Regions from separate parts of the Pseudomonas sp. Soil_N_39 genome, predicted to be linked through region 3. Evidence: predicted binding sites of a transcription regulator. Region 3 holds the regulator's gene; each other region holds the start of a gene.

Evidence for each region. The regulator sigma-54, encoded in region 3, starts transcription at its own class of promoters, with help from an activator protein. The targets are predictions, from matches to a motif close to ANTGGCATNNANNTTGCTNT.
Region 1: the regulator sigma-54 is predicted to act here: its motif matches at 5,562-5,581, upstream of glnA (type I glutamate--ammonia ligase).
Region 2: the regulator sigma-54 is predicted to act here: its motif matches at 3,849-3,868, upstream of AC3A5O_RS14905 (CmpA/NrtA family ABC transporter substrate-binding protein).

Annotation. Positions count from the first base shown of each region.
Region 1 covers NZ_JBDGLI010000001.1:374,007-381,290, reverse strand. The annotation lists gene ntrC (nitrogen regulation protein NR(I)) at 1-450, opposite strand, end outside; gene glnL (nitrogen regulation protein NR(II)) at 447-1,532, opposite strand; gene AC3A5O_RS01540 (DUF4124 domain-containing protein) at 1,786-2,406, opposite strand; gene AC3A5O_RS01535 (DUF4124 domain-containing protein) at 2,403-2,921, opposite strand; gene AC3A5O_RS01530 (chorismate mutase) at 3,376-3,939, opposite strand; gene glnA (type I glutamate--ammonia ligase) at 4,061-5,467, opposite strand; gene thiI (tRNA uracil 4-sulfurtransferase ThiI) at 5,796-7,250, shown strand.
Region 2 covers NZ_JBDGLI010000009.1:63,404-70,687, reverse strand. The annotation lists gene rlmKL (bifunctional 23S rRNA (guanine(2069)-N(7))-methyltransferase RlmK/23S rRNA (guanine(2445)-N(2))-methyltransferase RlmL) at 1-1,705, opposite strand, end outside; gene rmf (ribosome modulation factor) at 2,237-2,452, shown strand; gene AC3A5O_RS14910 (quinone-dependent dihydroorotate dehydrogenase) at 2,741-3,760, opposite strand; gene AC3A5O_RS14905 (CmpA/NrtA family ABC transporter substrate-binding protein) at 3,993-5,204, shown strand; gene AC3A5O_RS14900 (ANTAR domain-containing response regulator) at 5,219-5,794, shown strand; gene AC3A5O_RS14895 (nitrate/nitrite transporter) at 6,246-7,284, shown strand, end outside.
Region 3 covers NZ_JBDGLI010000012.1:10,470-17,753, reverse strand. The annotation lists gene AC3A5O_RS18370 (class II fumarate hydratase) at 1-21, shown strand, start outside; gene AC3A5O_RS18365 (DUF2753 family protein) at 49-489, shown strand; gene AC3A5O_RS18360 (superoxide dismutase) at 492-1,115, shown strand; gene AC3A5O_RS18355 (ZIP family metal transporter) at 1,135-2,025, shown strand; gene AC3A5O_RS18350 (HPr family phosphocarrier protein) at 2,201-2,476, opposite strand; gene rapZ (RNase adapter RapZ) at 2,492-3,349, opposite strand; gene ptsN (PTS IIA-like nitrogen regulatory protein PtsN) at 3,352-3,816, opposite strand; gene hpf (ribosome hibernation-promoting factor, HPF/YfiA family) at 3,829-4,137, opposite strand; gene AC3A5O_RS18330 (RNA polymerase factor sigma-54) at 4,214-5,707, opposite strand; gene lptB (LPS export ABC transporter ATP-binding protein) at 5,872-6,597, opposite strand; gene lptA (lipopolysaccharide transport periplasmic protein LptA) at 6,597-7,145, opposite strand; gene lptC (LPS export ABC transporter periplasmic protein LptC) at 7,132-7,284, opposite strand, start outside.

The DNA.
Region 1 (7,284 bases), on a different contig from region 3:
TTCCTGCATCGCCGGCGCTTCGCCGATGATTTCCGGGGTGCGGGCCAGGGCCGGCACCTCTTCCATGCCCTGTTGTTCCTGGGCATGTTGATTGGCGCGCTTGACCAGCGACACGGCTTCGTCGACGTCGAATGGTTTGGGCAGGTATTCAAAGGCCCCACCCTGGTAGGACGCCACGGCGCTGTCCAGGTCGGAATGGGCGGTCATGATGATCACCGGCAGCCGCGGATGCTGTTCGCGAATCCGCGCCAACAGGTCCAGGCCGCTGGCGCCCGGCATGCGGATGTCGGAGATGATGACGTCCGGTTGCTGACGCGCCAGGCGACTCATCACCCCATCCGCGCTGTCGAAGCTCTGGGTGGTCATGCCTTCCTGTTGCAAGGCTTTTTCCAGGACCCAACGGATAGAACGGTCGTCATCGACGATCCACACGGTTTCACTACGGCTCATGTCGATGTGGCTCCTTGTTCCAGTGGCAGGAAGATCGAGAAGGTGGTGTGGCCGGGGTGGCTCTCACACTCGATCAAGCCCTGATGCTGACTGATGATGTTCTGGGTAATGGCCAGGCCCAGCCCGGTACCGTCCGGACGGCCGCTGACCATGGGGAAAAAGATGGTTTCCTGCAGCTCGGCAGGGATGCCCGGGCCGTTGTCGATGATTTCGATCTTGGTCACCAGGCGATGACGCACGTGGCCAATGGTGAACTGGCGCATGGCGCGGGTACGCAAACTGATGCGGCCCAGGCGCAGTTCGTTCTGGCTGCTGATGGCCTGCATCGCATTTCGCACGATGTTCAGCACGGCCTGGATCATCTGCTCGCGGTCGATCAAGACGTCGGGAATGCTCGGGTCATAGTCGCGCACCAAGGTGATGCAGCCCTGGCTTTCCGCTTCCACCAGGCTGCTGACGCGCTCCAGCACTTCATGGACGTTGCACATCGCCAGGGACGGCAGCTTGTTCGAGCCGAGCATGCGGTCCACCAGGTTCCGCAGGCGGTCGGCTTCCTCGATGATGACGTTGGTGTAGTCCTTGAGGCTCTCTTCCGGCAGTTCGCGGGCGAGCAACTGCGCCGCGCCACGTATTCCGCCGAGAGGGTTCTTGATCTCGTGGGCGAGGCCGCGCACCAGCATCTTGCTGGTTTCCTGTTTGGACAATTGCGCCTCTTCCTTGGTGATGCGCAGCAAGCGATCACGCGGGTGGACTTCCAGCAGCAGCAAGGTGGCGCCGTTGTTGAGGATCGGCGTGACCGCGTAATCCACGGTCAGGGTCTGGCCGGTCAGGGCGGTGAGCATCGCCTCGCGCTTGGTGAACGGGTGGGCCTGCTCCACCGCCTGGCGCAGGGAATTGAGCGCTTCGGCGGATTCGGTGAACAACTCGCTGATGAACTGCCCGTGGCTGCGCTGGCCGCTGACAGCCAGGAGCATCTCCGCCGCTGGGTTCATGTATTCGAGGCGCAGTTCGGCGTCGAGCAGAAGGGTCGCGGTGGTGAGGTTGTCGAGCAGCAAGCGGTGTAGTGCGTCGCTAATGGTCATCAGGACCTCTTTTGGAGCGTAGCAATTCGGGACCGGTCCCAAATTGCGCGCGCGATTGATGCGCTGTTGCTAGGAAAATGCAAAAACCAAACCAAGGCTCCGAAAAGAAGCGTTTAGAGCCTCAAAAGGGTGTTTTTCGGTCGGCTGCGTGGCGTTCTGCCAGCTTTTTCGGGTACTTTCGAACCAAAATGGGTGTTGGGTCTGGGAAGCGTGCAAGCTATTGCACCAATATAGTGCGCAAGCTTGGCCGGCGTTAGAAGAACGGCAAGATGCTGCTTTTTTCTTCTTCAGGCTTTTCGGCGAGGGGGCACTCGGGGCGCTGACCGTAATCGGCCGTGGCACAGGGCTTGACGCGGCGCTTCTGCGCCAGGGACATGCGCTGCATGTGGAAGGGCTGGTTGGCGGTGCGTTCGACGATACGGTCCTGCTCGTCGAGGATTTCGACCGCCAGATGATGGGTGCCTCGATCAATGTTGCTCAAGGCAAACACCGGGCTCGGCCCCGGTGCGCCCGTTGGCTTGCCGTCGAGCAACAGGCGGTAGCGGTGGCCTTTTTTCAGGCCGGGTTCGCTGGTGACACTGACGATCAGTTCGCCTGCGGTGCTGCGTATCGTTGCGTCCGGCTCGGGAATCAACAGCCTGAGCATTTCGTAATGAAACAGCGGCTCGGGCTGGGCTTGGGCCGCGGGTGCCGAGGTTGTACCCGTGGGCGCCGGCATCCGGTTGCCGGGTGGCAGTTGGACTTTCTTTGCGTTGCCGGGGCGCGGCTGATCGGTGAACACGCGATTGCCCTGGGCATCGATGTAGGTATAGACCTGCGCCATCCCGGGCAGCGCCGTCAGCGCCAGGCCCAGCGCAAGCCACCCACGGATCATGGTTGGTGCACCCGTTGTACGGTGAAGGTGACGGTTTCGCTTTGCTGCACGAGGTTGTCGCCGTCGACAACTTGAACCGCCAGGCTGTGCTCGCCCCGATCGATATTCACCAATTGCAGGCGCGGTACGTTGCTCGGCTGGCCGTAGGGCTGCCCGTCCAGCAGCAACCGGAACAGATGCGGACTGCGCAGGCGCGGTTGAGCGTGCACGCTAACGGTGAAGGTGCCGTTGTTGGCGCGCAGGGCCTCGTCGGTGGGGATGTCGGTCAGTTCCAGGATTTCGTAGGCATCGCGCGGTTCTTCGCTGTTGGCGGAGGGCGTAGGTGTGCTCGGGCTGGCCGGGGATTGGCGCTCGATGCTGTTGAGCGGCGGCAACTCTACCGTCTGGGCCGGGACGCCTTGGGGCGGTTGGTTGCTGTAGGCGGTGTTGCCCTCGGCGTCGGTGTACTTGTAGATCTGCGCGGCGGCGGGCAGAGCCAGTAGCAACAACAGGATGATTGAAAAACCACGACCCATGAAAATCGACCGAAAGCGAAAAGTGATGGGTGCAGCATAGGCTAGGCGGCGCGGATGGCCCAAGTTGTCGCCCCCAATCCCCTGTGGGAGCGCGCTTGCTCGCGATGGCGGTGTGTCAGTCACTGAGGTGCTGAATGTGCTGGTCCCATCCCGAGCAAGCTCGCTCCCACATTGGATCTGTGGTGTTCATAGCCTTTATGGCCGACGCTGGATCCCTGTGGGAGCGAGCTTGCTCGCGATGGCAGTGTGTCAGTCACTGAGGTGCTGAATGTGCTGGCCTCATCGCGAGCAAGCTCGCTCCCACATTGGATCTGTGGTGTTCACAGCCTTTATGCCCGACGCTGGATCCCTGTGGGAGCGAGCTTGCTCGCGATGGCGGTGTGTCAGTCACTGAGGTGCTGAATGTGCTGGCCTCATCGCGAGCAAGCTCGCTCCCACAGGGGAAGGGGCTGTCTTAAGCTTTTTTTGAAATGCACAGCTCTCCGGTTGCCCGGATCAGGGCAAGCCGGTGCACCGGGTGCTGTTTGTTGTGGTGGGTGGCTCGGGCCAGCCATTGCGGGCACTGCGGGTCGGTGCGGTAGGGGGCGAAGTCGGCCAATTGTTGCAGCAGGCGTTTTTGCAGGCGGTCGAGCTGCGGGCGGATCTGCCCCACCAGGTCCGGGCGCGGAAGGTCCGGGGCCTTGCCGTCCAGAGCCCAGTCGGACAAGTTGATGTATTGCACCATTTTGTTGGCTTCTATCTGGGCGGCGAAAAACGCTTCCACGGTTTCGCTACTCAGCTTGTAGACCGGTGCCTGGGCGACGGCGGCGGCAATGACTTCACGCTCGCGCTGACGGTCCTCTACGGGTTTGCCACTGTCCCATTTGCTCAGCGCTACTTGATCGGCGATGGCCAGGCGTTCGCCAATGGCGTTAAGCAGCGGGATCAGGGCCTCAGGAGCGTGAGTCGAGGCAGCTTCGGCGGTGGTAGCCAGCAGTGCGGCAGACAGGGCAAGGCAGAGCTTGAAGCGCAAAGTCATGGGCAGTCTCGTCTTCTATGGGGAGCGATGGGGCATCATGCACGTAACCGGCGCCCATGAAAAAGGCCTCCCGAAGGAGGCCTTTCTTTATTTCACGCCGTGCGTGGCGGCGCTTACTGGATTAGCAGCTGTAGTACAGCTCGTATTCCAGTGGGTGTACGAAGGTGCGAACCTTGATTTCTTCTTCGCTTTTCAGTGCGATGTAAGCGTCGATGAAGTCATCGCTGAATACGCCGCCCTTGGTCAGGAACGCACGGCCCTTGTCCAGCTCTTCCAGGGCTTCTTTCAGGCTGCCACACACCTGTGGGATTTCCTTGGCCTCTTCAGGCGGCAGGTCATACAGGTTTTTGTCAGCGGCATCGCCAGGGTGGATCTTGTTCTGGATACCGTCCAGACCGGCCATCATCAGTGCAGCGAAGGCCAGGTACGGGTTGGCCGCCGGATCCGGGAAGCGTGCTTCGATACGGCGAGCCTTAGGGCTGTTCACGTAAGGAATACGGATCGAGGCGGAACGGTTGCGAGCCGAGTAGGCCAGCATGACCGGAGCTTCGAAGCCTGGAACCAGACGCTTGTAGGAGTTGGTCGACGGGTTGGTGAAGCCGTTCAGGGCCTTACCGTGCTTGATGATACCGCCGATGAAGTACAGGGCGGTGTCCGACAGACCGGCATAGCCTTCGCCTGCGAAGGTGTTCTTGCCGTCCTTGGAGATCGACATGTGAACGTGCATGCCCGAACCGTTGTCGCCGTACAGAGGCTTCGGCATGAAGGTCGCGGTGCGGCCGTAGGCGTCGGCAACGTTGTGTACGCAGTACTTGAGGGTCTGTACTTCGTCAGCCTTCTTGACCAGCGTGTTGAATTTCACGCCGATTTCGTTCTGGCCGGCAGTCGCCACTTCGTGGTGGTGAACTTCGACGGTCTGGCCCATTTCTTCCAGTGCGTTGCACATGGAGGTACGGATTTCGTGGTCGAAGTCGAACGGTGGGACCGGGAAGTAACCGCCTTTGATGCCTGGACGGTGGCCTTTGTTGCCGCCTTCCACGTCCTGGTCGGACATCCACGAACCTTGTTCGGAGAAGATCTTGAACATGGAGCCGGAGATGTCGGACTTGAATTTGACCGAGTCGAAGATGAAGAACTCAGGCTCAGGACCGAAGAAAGCGGTGTCGCCGATGCCGGTGGACTTCAGGTATTCCTCGGCGCGGTGGGCGATGGCGCGTGGGTCGCGGTCATAGCCTTGCATGGTCGAAGGTTCGATGATGTCGCAGACCAGGATCAGGGTCGGCTCTTCGGTGAACGGGTCCAGGACGGCGGTTTCGTCGTCCGGCATCAGGATCATGTCGGAGGCTTCGATGCCTTTCCAGCCGGAGATGGAGGAGCCGTCGAACATTTTCCCGATTTCAAAGAATTCGTCGTCCAGCGCATCACGGGCCGGCATGGTCACGTGATGTTGAGTACCTTTGGTGTCAGTGAAGCGCAGATCAATCCACTTGACGTCATGATCTTTGATGAGTTGAACCGACTTCGACATATGTCCTCCGGGTGGCTTCGGGCGGGTAGTGGAGTGCCCTTAGATATGGGTGATGCCGGCGCGAATACTCTGCCAAGGCAACCTGCCTCACAAGGGAGCAAATTGCATGCCAGTGCCCCAGCATGGGTTTTTTGCACCAAATCCAGGCTTTTAATGGCGTAAATCAAAGATTGTCAGACAATAACGCACTGCAATGTAGCGCCGCCAATCGATAATGACCTGTTTTGGTGCATCTAAAACCATCTGCACATAAACTGGTTAAACCTTGAGCAATTTCCGCTATAATCCGCGCCCCCCTTTTTCGGCTGGCCGTTCGCGCGCTGTTTTCATGAAACTAATCGTAAAAGTCTTCCCCGAGATCACCATCAAGAGCCGCCCGGTACGGATGCGTTTCATCCGCCAGTTGGCCAAGAACATCCGTGCCGTGCTCCGAGACCTGGACCCGGCCGTGGTGGTGAATGGCGTGTGGGACAACCTCGAACTGGAAACCCGTGTCAGCGAACCCAAGCTCCTCAAGGAAATGACCGAGCGCCTGAGCTGCATGCCGGGCATCGCGCATTTTTTGCAAGTCGATGAATACCCGCTGGGGGATTTCGACGACATCCTGGCCAAGTGCATGCTCCATTATGGTGACGCGCTGGCTGGCAAGATTTTTTCGGTGCGTTGCAAGCGTGCCGGCAAACACCCGTTCAGCTCGATGGACGTGGAGAAATACGTCGGCAGCCAGTTGCGTCGGCAATGCGGCGCGGCCGGTATTTCGTTGAAAGACCCGGAAATCGAAGTGCGCATCGAAATTCGCGACCAGCGGTTGTTCGTGATCCACAGCCAGCACAACAGCATCGGCGGTTATCCGCTGGGTTCGCTGGAGCAGACCCTGGTGCTGATGTCCGGTGGCTTCGACTCCACGGTGGCCGCCTACCAGATCATGCGTCGCGGGTTGATGAGCCATTTCTGCTTCTTCAACCTCGGCGGACGTGCCCATGAATTGGGCGTGATGGAAGTGGCGCACTTCATCTGGAAGAAGTACGGCAGCTCCCAACGCGTGTTATTTGTGAGTGTGCCGTTCGAGGAAGTCCTGGGCGAGATTCTCGGCAAAGTCGATAACAGTCATATGGGCGTCATTTTGAAGCGTATGATGTTGCGCGCCGCTTCACGAATTGCCGACCGCCTGCAAATCGATGCGCTGGTGACCGGCGAGGCGATCTCCCAGGTGTCGAGCCAGACGTTGCCGAATCTGTCGGTGATCGACTGCGTGACCGAGAAGCTGGTCTTGCGTCCACTGATCGCCAGCCACAAGCAGGACATCATCGACCAGGCCAACGAAATCGGCACCGCCGAGTTTGCCCGGCACATGCCGGAGTACTGCGGCGTCATCTCGGTCAATCCGAAGACGGCGGCCAAGCGCGGGCGGGTGGAGCACGAAGAGAAAGAATTCGACATGGCGGTGCTCGAGCGAGCGCTCGAAAACGCCAGGCTGGTGCCAATCGATCGGGTTATCGATGAATTGGGCCAGGACATACAAATTGAAGAAGTCGGCGAAGCGCTGGCCGGTCAGATCATCATCGACATCCGTCACCCGGACGACGCTGAAGACGACCCGCTGAGTATCGCCGGCATCGAGGTACAAACGATGCCGTTCTATGCAGTGAACGCGCGTTTCAAGGAACTGGACCCTACTCGCCAGTACCTGCTGTATTGCGACAAAGGCGTGATGAGTCGCCTGCATGCCCACCATTTGCTCAGTGAGGGGCATGCCAATGTGCGCGTTTATCGACCGAGCTAAGTGCCCGGGGCTGTTTGCCTGTGGCCTGCGTCAC
Region 2 (7,284 bases), on a different contig from region 3:
CCAACAGCTTCACGCCGCCTTCGTTGACCTCGGTGAACTTGCCCTGGGCGCTCTGGCGCTCGTACTGCTTGGTGCCGCTCTGACGCTCGCGACGCTTGATCACCACCCGGCTCTTGTCGACGTTCAGCGCCTGGGGAATCGCCGCCAGGGCGTCGAACAAACGGGCCGAGGCCTTTTCCGGGTCGATGGATTTCGGCGCGACGTATTCCTGGACGTGAACCCAGTCGTGGTACAGGTCGATGGCCATGGAGTATTCCGGCATGTCAGCATCGTAGACCCGGTAGCAGTCCACACCTTCACGCTTGGCCCATTTACTCAGCAACTTGAGGTTCTTTTGCAGGCGATTGGCGAACATCTGCCCGCCTTCGCTCAACCGCGCCTGCTCGACCACCGGGGCCGGCGCCGGCGCCGGTTTGATCGGGTTACCGTTCTTGTTGTACTGGCGCTCTTGCGGTACTTCGGGGGCTTGATCATAGGCGGCCTGTTCGCGCTCGGCCTGGCGTTGCTCCGGAGTACGTCGCTCGCCAGTGACGAACTGGTCCGGCAGGACCTTGATCAGCAACAACTTGCACGGCAAGGCGCCGTTCCAGAACGAATACTGCTTGTGACTGCGAATCCCCATGCGCTTGCCCAGGTCCGGCGCACCGGTAAACACCGCCGCCTCCCAGTTCAGGCACGCCTGGCGCAGGCGCTCGCCCAGGTTCTGGTAGAGATAAAGCAGGCTGGCTTCGTCGCCCAGACGCTCGCCGTACGGCGGGTTGCAGATCACCAGGCCTTTCTGGTTCTGATCCGGACGCGGTTCGAAGGTGGCAACTTCGCCCTGATAAATCTTGATCCACTCGCTCAGGCCCGCCCGCTCGACGTTGTTGCGGCCCGGTTGGATGAGCCGTGGGTCGGCTTCGTAGCCGCGAATCCACAACGGCGGCTTGGCCAGCCCGGCGGCGGCGCGTTCGCTGGCCTCTTCGTGGAGCTTCTTCCACAACGCCGGCACGTGGCCGAGCCAGGCGGTGAAGCCCCACTGCTGGCGACGCAGGTTCGGCGCCATGTCGGCGGCGATCATGCCGGCTTCCACCAGGAACGTGCCGACACCGCACATTGGGTCGGCCAGCGCCCCGCCTTCAGCGGCAATGCGCGGCCAACCGGCGCGGATCAGGATCGCGGCGGCGAGGTTTTCCTTCAGCGGCGCGGCGCCTTGCTGCAGGCGATAACCGCGCTGGTGCAGGCTGTGGCCGGAAAGGTCGAGGGAGAGGATCGCTTCGCCACGGTCCAGGCGCAGGTGGATGCGCAGGTCCGGATTGAGCTTGTCGATGGACGGCCGCTCGCCCGATGGCGTGCGCAGCTTGTCGACGATGGCATCCTTGACCTTCAAGGCGCCGAAGTGGGTGTTGTCGATGCCCGAACCATGACCGCTGAACTCCACTGCCAAGGTGCCATCGGCCAGCATATGGTCTTGCCAGTCGACATCCAGCACACCGTGGTACAGGTCTTCGGCATCCTTCATCGGGAAGCGCTTGAGCACCAGCAACACGCGGTTGGCCAGGCGCGACCACAGGCACAGGCGATAAGCCGTTTCCATGTCGGCCATGCCGCGCACGGCCGAGGTGTGCTCGCGCGCCTCTTCAAGGCCAAGCCCGACGGCTTCCTCGATCAGCAGGCCTTCGAGGCCCTTGGGGCAGGTGAGGAAGAGTTCGAAACGATCGGACATGGGGTTTCCAGAGCCTTTGGCTAAGTGGACCGGGCAACGCATTGCCGGGCCGGGTTCAGTCAGGTGCTTTTCTCAAGAGCACCCGCGTGGCACGAATGTGTGCCGTGCCGCCCTCGCCGCTCAGGTTAAAGGAGCTTTGATGCGAAGGCAGGTAAAAAATTCTGTGCAACAAATTGTGAAAACTCGACCCTTTCGTCGAATAGTACCTGAGTGCAACAGGGGGACATTCTCATTCAAGGAAAGGCCGTCCCCTTTGGCGCAGGGCCGATCATACAGGGGTCTTGCTCAAAAGCGGTCAATGAACATGAAGTTACTTATCGCCCTAACATCTTTATTGTTACGTGCTTATGACAAAACGATCATTCCATCCCTGTGACGCTTTGGTTAGAACTCAACACAGGTTGACGTCGCAACGGCGTCAACACCTCGGCTCGTCACGCCGGCAACGAGCCACCAACGGCAGAATGATTCTGCCCCGGCCTCGATAGAGGTCGACGCTAAGTAACAGTCAACAAGTGAGGGCAACACCCTATGAGAAGACTTAAGCGTGATCCGTTGGAAAGAGCATTTTTACGTGGTTACCAATATGGCGTTGGTGGTAAATCCCGTGAGCTTTGCCCCTTTACTCTACCGTCGGTACGTCAAGCCTGGATCAATGGCTGGCGAGAAGGACGCGGCGACAACTGGGACGGTATGACCGGCACTGCGGGTATCCATAGACTCAACGAACTTCACGCCGTCGGCTGACACAGGGCTTAATACTCAAGAACTCGACAATTTGAAACCCATATCGATTTAACCACGCACGTCCCATCCGGGCGGCGGGCTACGGCCCAGGGGGCTCCTTCGAGGAGCCCTTTTTAATGCCTGGGTTATTAACTTGAGTTGCAACATGTTGTGGCGAGGCCCTGTGGGAGCAAGGCTTGCCCGCGATGAAGACAACGCGGTCTGTCTGGAACCGAGGCGACCTTATCGCGAGCAAGCTTTGCTCCCACAGAAAACCTGCTCGCCACAATAGAGCCGAGCACTCCTGAATCAACCCAACGCCGCAATCGCATCCACCGACTCACGAATCAACGCCGGCCCCTTGTAGATGAAGCCCGAGTAAACCTGCACCAGGCTCGCCCCGGCGGTGATCTTCTCGGCGGCATGCCTGCCTTCGGTAATCCCGCCCGCCGCGATGATCGGCAAGCGCCCCGCCAACTCAGCGGCCAGCACCTTCACGGTGTGGGTGCTCTTGTCACGCACGGGCGCGCCAGACAAACCGCCCGCCTCGTCACCGTGCTCCAGCCCTTCGACGCCTTCGCGCCCCAGGGTCGTGTTGGTGGCGATCACCGCGTCCATGCCCGTCTCGATCAGGGCCTGGGCCACCTGGCTGGTCTCTTCGTCGGTCATGTCCGGGGCGATCTTGATCGCCAGTGGCACATGCCGACCATGGGTCAAAGCCAGTTCCGCACGACGCCGGGCCAGGTCGGCCAGCAGTTGCTTGAGGGAATCACCGAATTGCAGGCTGCGCAGCCCCGGGGTGTTGGGAGAGCTGACGTTGACGGTCACGTAGCTGGCGTGGGCGTAGACCTTGTCCAGGCAGATCAGGTAGTCGTCGACGGCGCGCTCCACCGGCGTGTCGAAGTTCTTGCCGATGTTGATGCCGAGCACGCCCTTGTATTTGGCCGCGGCCACACGGGCCAGCAGGTGATCAACGCCCAGGTTGTTGAAGCCCATGCGGTTGATGATCGCCTCGGCTTGCGGCAGGCGGAAGAGCCGTGGCTTGGGGTTGCCCGGCTGCGGGCGCGGGGTGACGGTGCCGATTTCCACGAAACCGAAACCCAACTGGGCGAAGCCGTCGATGGCCGCGCCATTCTTGTCCAGGCCCGCCGCCAGCCCGACCGGGTTGGGAAACTCCAGGCCCATGACCGTCACCGGCAATTTCGCCGGCGCCTTGCACAGCAAACCGTTGAGGCCGAGGCGTCCGCCCGCGCCGATCAAGTCCAGGGACAGGTCGTGGGAAGTTTCCGGGGAGAGTTTGAACAGCAGTTCACGGGCCAGGGTGTACATGGGCGGCTTTGACTCGGGCGACGAAATGAGGCGGCGATTATAGCCGGGCAACGGCGGCTCAAGCGAGGCGCCCGCACAAAACGATAGCGCTGGCATATGCCTTGCACCCTTTTGGTCATCAGCGCCCATGCCAGCGACGGAATGAGTGCCACACTGTTTTAAGGGACAACGGCGTCGTCGTCCGGTCTCCTGAGCCCGGACACGGCGCTTTTTTATGCGGAAGGTGATACCGATGAATGAAGTTCCAGCCAACCCCCTGGCCTGGGTCAATGGCAGCGATGCCCCGGAAAAGAGCGCGGTCAACCTCGGTTTCATGGCCTTGAGCGACTGCGCCCCGGTGGTCGTGGCCGCCACCCAGGGCTTCGCCCAGCCCTACGGCCTGACCCTGAACCTCAAGCGCCAGGCGTCCTGGGCCAACCTGCGGGACAAGCTGGTCAGCGGTGAAATCGATGCCGCCCACAGCCTGTATGGCCTGGTCTACGCCGTGCACTTGGGCATTGGCGGGGTCGCACCGACCGACATGGCCGTGCTGATGGGGCTGAACCAGAACGGCCAGAGCATCAACCTGTCCCATGGCCTGCAGGCCCAAGGCGTGACCAGTCCTGAAGCACTGGAACGGCACGTGCACCAAACTCGCCCGAAACTGACCTTCGCCCAGACCTTCCCCACCGGCACCCACGCCATGTGGCTCTATTACTGGCTTGCAGCCCAGGGCATCCACCCCTTGTCGGACGTCGACAGCGTGGTGGTACCGCCGCCGCAAATGATCGCGCACCTGCAAGCCGGGCGCATCGATGGGTTTTGCGTCGGCGAGCCTTGGTGCGCCAGCGCGGTGAAGCAAAACCTCGGTTTTACCTTGGCGACTACCCAGACCATCTGGCCCGACCACCCGGAAAAAGTCCTGGGCTGCACCCGGGCGTTCGTCGAGCAATACCCCAATACCGCCCGGGCCTTGGTGATGGCGATCCTCGAAGCCAGCCGCTTCATCGAACAAAGCAGCGAAAACCGTCGCAGCACCGCGCAACTATTGAGTGCACCGGAATACCTCGATGCCCCACTGGACTGCATCGAGCCGCGCCTGCTGGGGATCTATGCCGACGGCTTGGGCAACAGCTGGCAGGATCCCCACGCGATGCGCTTTCATGGCGGCGGCGAAGTGAACCTGCCGTACCTGTCCGACGGCATGTGGTTCATGACCCAGTTCCGTCGCTGGGGCCTGCTGCGTGAAGACCCGGATTACCTGGCCGTGGCCCGGGACGTCCAGCAGCTCAAGCTGTACCGTGAAGCCTGCGCTGCACTCGACATCGCGTCTCCGGACCAGGACATGCGCAGCAGCCAACTGATCGACGGCACCACCTGGGACGGCTCGGACCCGGCCGGGTACGCCCGCAGCTTCAAACTGCACGCCTTGAGCGATGCGGCTCCCCTTCTCGCCAGCCGCTGACAGGAGCCACGACCATGCTGCGTATCCTGCTGATCAACGACACCGCGAAAAAAGTCGGCCGCCTCAAGGCTGCCCTGATTGAGGCCGGCTTCGAAGTGATCGACGAATCCGGCCTGACCATCGACCTGCCGGCGCGCGTCGAAACGGTGCGTCCGGACGTGATCCTGATCGATACCGAGTCACCCGGACGCGATGTGATGGAACAAGTGGTGCTGGTCAGCCGCGACCAGCCACGACCGATCGTCATGTTTACCGACGAGCACGACCCCAATGTGATGCGCCAGGCGATCAAGTCGGGCGTCAGTGCCTACATCGTCGAAGGCATCCACGCTGCGCGCCTGCAACCGATCCTCGACGTGGCCATGGCCCGCTTCGAAAGCGACCAGGCCCTGCGTGCCCAACTCCTGGCCCGGGACCAGCAACTGGCCGAACGCAAGCGCATCGAACTGGCCAAGGGCATGCTGATGAAGATGAAGGAGTGCAACGAAGAACAGGCCTACACCCTGATGCGCCGCCAGGCCATGAGCCGCCAGCAGAAGCTGATCCAGGTGGCGGAGCAGATCATTGCCATGAACGAGTTGCTCGGCTGAAAGCCTTGTAGCGCCTGGCCTGACGCCATCGCGAGCAAGCTCGCTCCCACAGGTCCTGTAGCCACTGGAGTTCCAATGTAGGAGCGGGCTTGCTCGCGAAAGCGGCTTTCCATTCAACATTGATGTCGACTGACCGGACGCCTTCGCGAGCAAGCCCGCTCCCACAGGTATTGTGCCCACTGAAGATCCATTGTGGGAGCGAGCTTGCTCGCGATAGCCCTCACGCCAATCCCTCCTGTTGGCACAGATCTCGCTTAAGCAATCCCACAGGTAACCAACGGCGGTTGCCCCACCTACGACAAAGACGTCGCACACCCACCTTGCCTCTCTGGCAATCCGGGTTGCGGCGTTTTTTTGTTTTGGCTCTTCGGAGCCGGTGGTGCGACCACAGACGGCGCACTGCTTCTGAGCACTGACTCATTTCTCGAGACTTTTACAGCTGAGGTGCGCGATGAATTCAAGCTTCTGGAAATCCGGCCACACCCCGACACTGTTCGCGGCCTTCCTCTATTTCGACCTGAGTTTCATGGTCTGGTACCTGCTCGGTCCACTGGCGGTGCAGATCTCCGCCGACCTGCACCTGACCACCCAGCAACGCGGCCTGATGGTCGCGACGCCGATCCTGGCCGGTGCCGTACTGCGTCTGTTCATGGGCTTGCTGGCCGATCGCATCTCGCCGAAAACCGCCGGCATGGTCGGCCAGGTGATTGTGATCGGTGCGTTGTTTTGCGCCTGGAAACTGGGCATCCACAGCTACGAACAAGCCCTGCTGCTCGGCCTGTTCCTGGGCGTGGCCGGCGCTTCGTTCGCCGTGGCCCTGCCGCTGGCTTCCCAGTGGTATCCGCCACAACACCAGGGCAAGGCCATGGGCATCGCTGGCGCCGGTAACTCGGGCACCGTGCTCGCGGCGTTGATCGCTCCGGTCATGGCCGTAGCCTTCGGCTGGACCAACGTGTTCGGCTTCGCGCTGATCCCGCTGGTGTTGACCCTGGTCCTCTTCGCCTGGCTGGCCAAGAACGCTCCCGAGCGGCCGAAAGCCAAATCCATGGCCGACTACCTCAAGGCCCTGGGCGACCGTGACAGCTGGTGGTTCATGTTCTTCTACAGCGTGACCTTCGGCGGTTTCATCGGCCTGGCCAGCGCCCTGCCCGGCTACTTCAACGACCAATACGGCCTGAGCCCCGTCACCGCCGGCTACTACACCGCCGCCTGCGTCTTCGGTGGCAGTCTGATGCGTCCGTTGGGTGGCGCCCTGGCGGACCGTTTCGGCGGCATCCGCACCTTGCTGGGCATGTACACCGTTGCTGCGGTCTGCATCGCCGCGGTGGGCTTCAACCTGCCGAGTTCCTATGCGGCCCTGGCCCTGTTCGTTTGCACCATGCTCGGTTTGGGTGCGGGCAACGGCGCGGTGTTCCAACTGGTGCCACAACGCTTCCGTCGCGAAATCGGCGTGATGACCGGGCTGATCGGCATGGCCGGCGGCATCGGCG
Region 3 (7,284 bases):
CTCACCGCCGGCGGCGTGTAACCCCGACACCTGTGTGGAGGACTCATCATGGAACACTGGAAACGTACGATCGAACGAGCCAATCGCTGTTTCATGCTGGGCGAGCTGGTGGATGCCCGCGAAGCCTACCTGCAAGCCCTGGCGCTGGCCCAGGTGTTATTCGAGCGCTGGGCGGATGCCGACGAAGCGGTCGCCGCTTGCGTCGTCTCCCATCACAACCTGGCGGACCTGCACTTGCGCTTGAACCAGCCGGAGGAGAGCGCCGAATACTTGTGTGCGATCCACCAACGGTTGTTGCAGACGATGCAGGACGAACGCCTGACACCGGCCCTGCGCGCCGCCGCGCAGCGCCAGAGCCACAAGACCTACGTCGAACTGCTGAATTTCATCAGCGAGCACGGTGAGTACCCCCGCACCCAACGCCTGCTGCATTGCAATGCCGCTACGTCCCGGCAGCGCAATGCCCCTCTTCATCATGGAGTTCATTGAACATGGCCTTTACCTTGCCTGCATTGCCCTACGCCTACGATGCCCTGGAACCGCACATCGATGCGCAAACCATGGAGATCCACTACACCAAGCACCACCAGACCTATATCAATAACCTCAACGCGGCGGTGGACGGCACCGAATACGCCGGGTGGCCCGTCGAAAAACTGGTGTCCAGCGTGGAGCAGTTGCCGCCAAGCCTGAAGGCTGCGGTGATCAACCAGGGCGGTGGCCATGCCAATCATTCGTTGTTCTGGGAGGTGATGACGCCCCAGGGCGGCGGTCTGCCCGAGGGCGCCCTGGCGGCGGCGATCGATGCGCAACTGGGCGGTATCGAGCGTTTCAAGGAGGCTTTCACCAAAGCGGCGCTGACCCGTTTCGGCAGCGGCTGGGCCTGGTTGAGTGTGACCCCGCAAAAGACCCTGGTGGTGGAAAGCAGCGGCAACCAGGACAGTCCGCTGATGAATGGCAACACGCCGATTCTTGGCCTGGACGTCTGGGAGCACGCCTATTACCTGCGCTACCAGAACCGTCGTCCGGAATACATCAATGCGTTCTACAACGTGATCAATTGGCCTGAAGTCGCCCGACGCTATCAGGCGGCGCTGGCTTCGAGTCCTTCATGAACACCCGCCAAGGCTGACTATGGATACTCAAACACTGGCGATTGGAAGCGGACGGATGTTCCGCTATGCCTTGGGGTCGTTGCTGCTGTTGGCCGGGATGACGTTGTTGGCGGCCCAGGGCCTGGCGTGGCTGGACCTGGAGCCCAGGTTGTTGCGTGCCCTTCAGGGCGGCGGGCTTTGTGCCTTGGGCACCGCGTTGGGGGCGGTGCCGGTGCTGGTCATCCGGCGCATGCCCCAGGCCGTGAGCGATTCGCTGCTGGGCTTCGGTGCCGGGGTGATGCTTGCCGCCACGGCGTTTTCGTTGATCGTGCCGGGCATTGCCGCGGCCGAGCAGTTGGGGCTCACGCCTTGGGCCGCCAGCGGCCTTATCTGTGTCGGGATTATGTCGGGGGCGTTCGGGCTGTATCTGGTGGACCGCAAGGTCTCGGCCAGCCCCGAAAGGATGGTGGTGGCACCAGGACGTCCGATCATTGCGCCGCGGATCTGGTTGTTCGTGTTTGCCATCATCGCCCACAACATTCCGGAAGGCATGGCGGTGGGCGTATCGGCGGGTGGCGGCATGCCGGATGCCGACAGCCTGGCGATGGGCATCGCTTTGCAGGATGTCCCCGAAGGGTTGGTGATCGCGCTGGTGCTGGCCGCGGCGGGCATGTCGCGGGTCAAGGCGTTCCTGATTGGCGCGGCGTCAGGGCTGGTCGAGCCGGTGTTCGCGCTGTTGTGCGCCTGGTTGGTGAGCCTGGCCGAGATGCTCTTGCCCCTGGGCCTGGCGTTGGCGGCCGGGGCGATGTTGCTGGTGGTGACCCACGAGGTCATTCCCGAATCCCGCCGCAATGGTCACGAGAAACTGGCGAGCCTGGGGTTGTTGGTGGGGTTCTGTCTGATGATGGTGCTGGATACGGCGTTGGGCTGACGGCGAAGGGCGCGAATCCACACCTGTAGTGAGATTTATCTGTGGGAGCAAGGCTTGCCCGCGATGCAGGCGCCGCGATTGTGCAGGTTATCCGCGTTATCGTTCATCGCGAGCAAGCTTTGCTCCCACAAAAAATCCCTTTGCCACAACTGGCTCGACTCGAGTCTTGGGGCCGTTATTCGCCTTCGTCGAAGTATCTGTTGATCAGGTCAACCAGGGCCTCCATCGCTTCCTGCGCTTTCTCCCCTTCAGTGCTCAGGTGAATCTTGGTGCCCTTGCCGGCCGCGAGCATCATCATTGCCATGATGCTTTTACCGTCGACCGTGGACTCTGGCGTACGCCCAACCCTGATCGTGGTATCCGGAAAACTCCCCGCCACACCTACAAATTTTGCCGACGCCCGGGCATGCAAACCCAGCTTGTTGATGATTTCAATTTCCTGAGCAGGCATCGCGATGTGAATCCTTTAGCTGAGGTCGCGGTGGCGAACCTGGACATTCTTCAGGGATTGTTGCAGGAGCTGACCCAGGCGTTCGGTCAGGTAGACGGAGCGGTGATGACCGCCGGTACAGCCGATGGCGATCGTGACATAGGCGCGGTTGCTCGCGGCAAAGCGGGGGAGCCATTTGAGCAGGTAGCTGGAGATGTCCTGGTACATTTCCTCGACATCCGGCTGTGCGGCCAGGTAGTCGATCACCGGTTGATCAAGCCCGGACTGCTCACGCAATTCCGGTTTCCAATACGGGTTGGGCAGGCAACGCACATCGAACACCAGGTCGGCGTCTACCGGCATGCCACGCTTGAAGCCGAACGATTCCACCAGGAACGCCGTGCCCGGCTCCGGTTGGTTCAGCAGGCGCAGCTTGATCGTGTCACGCAACTGGTACAGGTTCAGGTGCGTGGTGTTGACCTTCAGGTCCGCCAGGTCGGCGATCGGCCCCAACAGCTGGCTTTCATCCTCGATGGCTTCGGCCAGGGAGCGGTTGGCGTTGCTCAGGGGGTGACGCCGACGGGTTTCGGAAAAACGCTTGAGCAGCGTCTCCTCATCGGCATCCAGGTACAGCACGTCGCACTGGATATGCCGGCTGCGCACTTCTTCGAGCAGTTCAGGAAAACGCGACAGGTGGCTCGGCAGGTTGCGCGCATCGATGGACACCGCCACCAGCGGCTGCGCCAGCTCGGTGTGGATCAGGGCACGTTCGGCCAGTTCCGGCAGCAGGCCGGCGGGCAGGTTGTCGATGCAATAGTAGCCGCTGTCCTCAAGCACGTTGAGGGCCGTGCTTTTACCGGAGCCGGAGCGGCCACTGACGATGATCATGCGCATGTTTAATGACCGTTCTGCTCGTCCAGGACCACCTGGTACAAAGCTTCGTTACTCGGCGCGCTGCGCAGTTTTTCGCGCACTTCCTTGCGGTCCAGCATGCTGGCTATCTGGCGCAGCAGCTCAAGATGCGCATCGGTCGCCGCTTCCGGAACCAGCAATACAAACAGCAGGTCGACCGGAGCGCCGTCGATGGCGTCGAAATCTATGGGGGTATCAAGGTGCAACAACGCGCTGATCGGCGCGGCACAACCCTTGAGACGGCAGTGAGGAATGGCGATGCCGTTGCCAAAACCGGTGGAACCGAGTTTTTCACGGGCAACCAGGGCCTCGAAGACGTCTTGCATTCCCAGATCCGGCACCTCGCGGTGGATCAGGTTGGCAATTTGTTCGAGGGCTTTCTTTTTACTGCCGCCCGGCGCGTTCACTTGGGAACGGCCGGGGGTCAGGATGGTTTCTAGTCGGATCATGGATTGGGGGGGTTAACGACCGGTCGCGCCCTGGAGGAGGCTCTGGGTCTTTTCCTTATGCTTTTTGAGTTGGCGATCCAGCTTGTCGGTCAGCAGGTCAATCGCGGCATACATGTCTGTGTGCTCTGCGTTGGCAACCACTTCTCCGCCGGGGATATGCAGCGTGGCTTCGATTTTCTGCAGCAGCTTCTCGACGTTCATCGTGACTTGCACGTTGGTGATCTTGTCGAAATGCCTCTCCAATCGGTCGAGTTTTTCGCCGATGTAGGTGCGCAGGGGTTCGGTCACTTCCAGTTGGTGTCCACTGATGTTGACTTGCATACAGCTTCTCCTTCGTTGCCAGTGCATAAAGCGGCAGGCAGAAATGCCTGCCACTGGAACGCTGTGGCGTGGCCTGTTACATCAGCCGCTTGCGTTCGCTCGAAGGCGCGATCCCGAGGGATTCGCGGTACTTGGCGACGGTACGGCGGGCCACCTGAATGCCTTGTGCCTCCAGTAAACCAGCGATCTTGCTGTCACTCAACGGCTTTTTCTGATTTTCCGCGGCCACCAGTTTTTTGATGATCGCGCGGATGGCCGTGGACGAGCATTCGCCGCCTTCGGAGGTGCTGACATGGCTGGAGAAAAAGTATTTCAATTCATAGATGCCCCGGGGGGTATGCATGAATTTCTGGGTGGTCACCCGGGAAATCGTCGATTCGTGCATGCCCACCGCTTCGGCAATGTCATGCAGGACCAATGGTTTCATCGCTTCATCGCCGTACTCCAGGAAGCCTCGCTGGTGCTCGACGATCTGGGTGGCTACTTTCATCAGGGTTTCGTTGCGGCTTTGCAGGCTCTTGATGAACCAGCGGGCTTCCTGCAACTGGTTGCGCATGAAGGTGTTATCGGCGCTGGTGTCGGCGCGCTTGACGAAACCGGCGTACTGGGCATTGACCCGCAGCTTGGGCACCGACTCCTGGTTGAGCTCCACCAGCCAGCGATCGTTGTGCTTGCGCACGATCACGTCGGGGACCACGTACTCAGGCTCGGTGGATTCGATCTGCGAGCCGGGGCGGGGGTTGAGGCTCTGCACCAGCTCGATGACCTGGCGCAGTTCATCTTCCTTGAGCTTCATGCGACGCATCAATTGGCTGTAGTCGCGACCGCCCAGCAGGTCGATGTAATCGGTGACCAGTCGCTTGGCTTCGGCCAGCCATGGCGTCTTGGCGGATAACTGGCGCAATTGCAGCAACAGGCACTCGCCCAGGTTGCGGGCGCCGATGCCGGCCGGTTCGAATTGCTGGATGCGATGGAGAACGGCTTCGATCTCGTCCAGCTCGATGTCGAGCTCGGGGTCGAAGGCTTCGAGGATTTCCTCGAGGGTCTCGTCCAGGTAGCCCTGGTTGTTGATGCAATCGATCAGCGTCACGGCGATCAGGCGATCGGTGTCGGACATCGGCGCCAGGTTCAGTTGCCACAACAGGTGGCTTTGCAGGCTCTCACCGGCAGAGGTGCGGGTGGTGAAGTCCCACTCGTCGTCATCGCTGCTGGGCAGGCTGCTGGCGCTGGTCTGGTAGACATCTTCCCAGGCCGTGTCCACGGGCAGCTCGTTGGGAATGCGTTCGTTCCATTCGCCATCCTCGAGGTTGTCCACCGTCGGGGCGGCTTCCTGGTAGGACGGTTCCGGGATCTCGGTGTTGGGCTTCTGCTCGACGTTGTCGGCCAGCGGGTCTGTGTTATCGAAGTCGTCGCCTTCTTCCTGGCGTTCGAGCATCGGATTGGACTCCAGGGCCTCCTGGATTTCCTGTTGCAGGTCCAGGGTCGACAATTGGAGCAGGCGGATGGCCTGTTGCAGCTGCGGTGTCATCGTCAGCTGCTGGCCCATTCTCAAGACTAGCGATGGTTTCATGGCAGGGGCTTAACACCTTATTCGCCGGCGCACATGCGCCATCCACTACAGGGCGCCGGAGCGCCAAACTTAAGCAAATTATATGCCTGAAACTGAAGTGTTTGCCTAGAGCGTCGCCATAATAAAATTAAACGACGCCCGGGCAATTCGCCAGACACGTGTGCTTACAGGCGGAACTCATGGCCCAGGTACACTTCCTTGACCAGGTCATTGGCCAGGATCGCGGCGGAGTCACCTTCGGCGATCAATTGGCCGTCATTGACAATGTAGGCGGTTTCGCAGATGTCCAGGGTCTCGCGCACGTTGTGGTCGGTGATCAGCACACCGATACCCTTGGCCTTGAGGTGATGGATGATCTGCTTGATGTCGCCCACCGAAATCGGGTCCACGCCGGCGAACGGTTCGTCGAGCAGGATGAACTTCGGTGCGGTGGCCAGGGCGCGGGCGATTTCCACACGACGCCGTTCACCACCCGACAGGCTCATGCCTAGGTTGTCGCGAATGTGGCTGATGTGGAATTCCTGTAGCAGGCTTTCCAGTTCCTGGCGACGGCCGGCCTTGTCGAGTTCCTTGCGGGTCTCGAGGATCGCCATGATGTTGTCGGCTACCGACAGTTTGCGGAAGATCGACGCTTCTTGCGGCAAATAGCCGATACCCGCCTTCGCCCGGCCGTGCATCGGCTGGTGGCTGACATCCAGGTCGTCGATCAACACGCGCCCCTGATCGGCCTGGACCAGGCCGACGATCATGTAGAAGCAAGTGGTCTTGCCCGCGCCGTTAGGGCCGAGCAGGCCAACGATCTGGCCGCTGTCGATGGACAGGCTGACATCACGCACGACTTGACGGCTCTTGTAGCTCTTGGCCAAGTGCTGAGCTTTCAGAGTTGCCATTACTGGGCCTTCTGCTCGTCGGTTTTCTTTTTCGGCTGGATCACCATGTCGATGCGCGGACGCGACTCGGTCACCTTGCTACCGGTGGCGCGACCGGCACTGGCCAGCTTCTTGACCGTGTCGTAGACGATTTTCTCGCCCTGGGTAACGTTGTTGTCCTTGTCGACGACCTTGGCGCGGTCGATCAGGACCACGCGATCCTGGGAGGCGTGGTACTGGATGGTCACCCCGTAGCCCTGGACGGGCTTAGTGTCGCCCACGGTTTGCATCTGCTCGAAATAGGCCAGGTTGCCCACCGAGGTCACCACATCGATATCGCCAGCCGGGGTGCGGGTGATGGTCACGGTGTTGCCGGTGACCTTCATCGAGCCCTGGGTGATGATCACGTCACCTTTATAGGTGGCGACGCCATTCTTGTCGTCGAGTTGGGCGTCGTCGGCCTGGATGCGGATAGGCTGGTCGCGGTCGTTGGGAAGAGCCCAGGCGCTCGCGCTTCCCAGTGCTGCGCCCAGACTGAGCAAAATAGGGAGGGTTTTAGCGAGCTTCATACTGTCCTCTTACGTTCGATAGCAGGTGTATCCTGCTTTCCTTCAAATACGCTTTCATTCCCGTGCCGGTCGATACACCCCCGGCGCCGTCGATTCTAACGGGTTGCTCGGTCTGCGCATATTCTTGCTGTGGGAATAC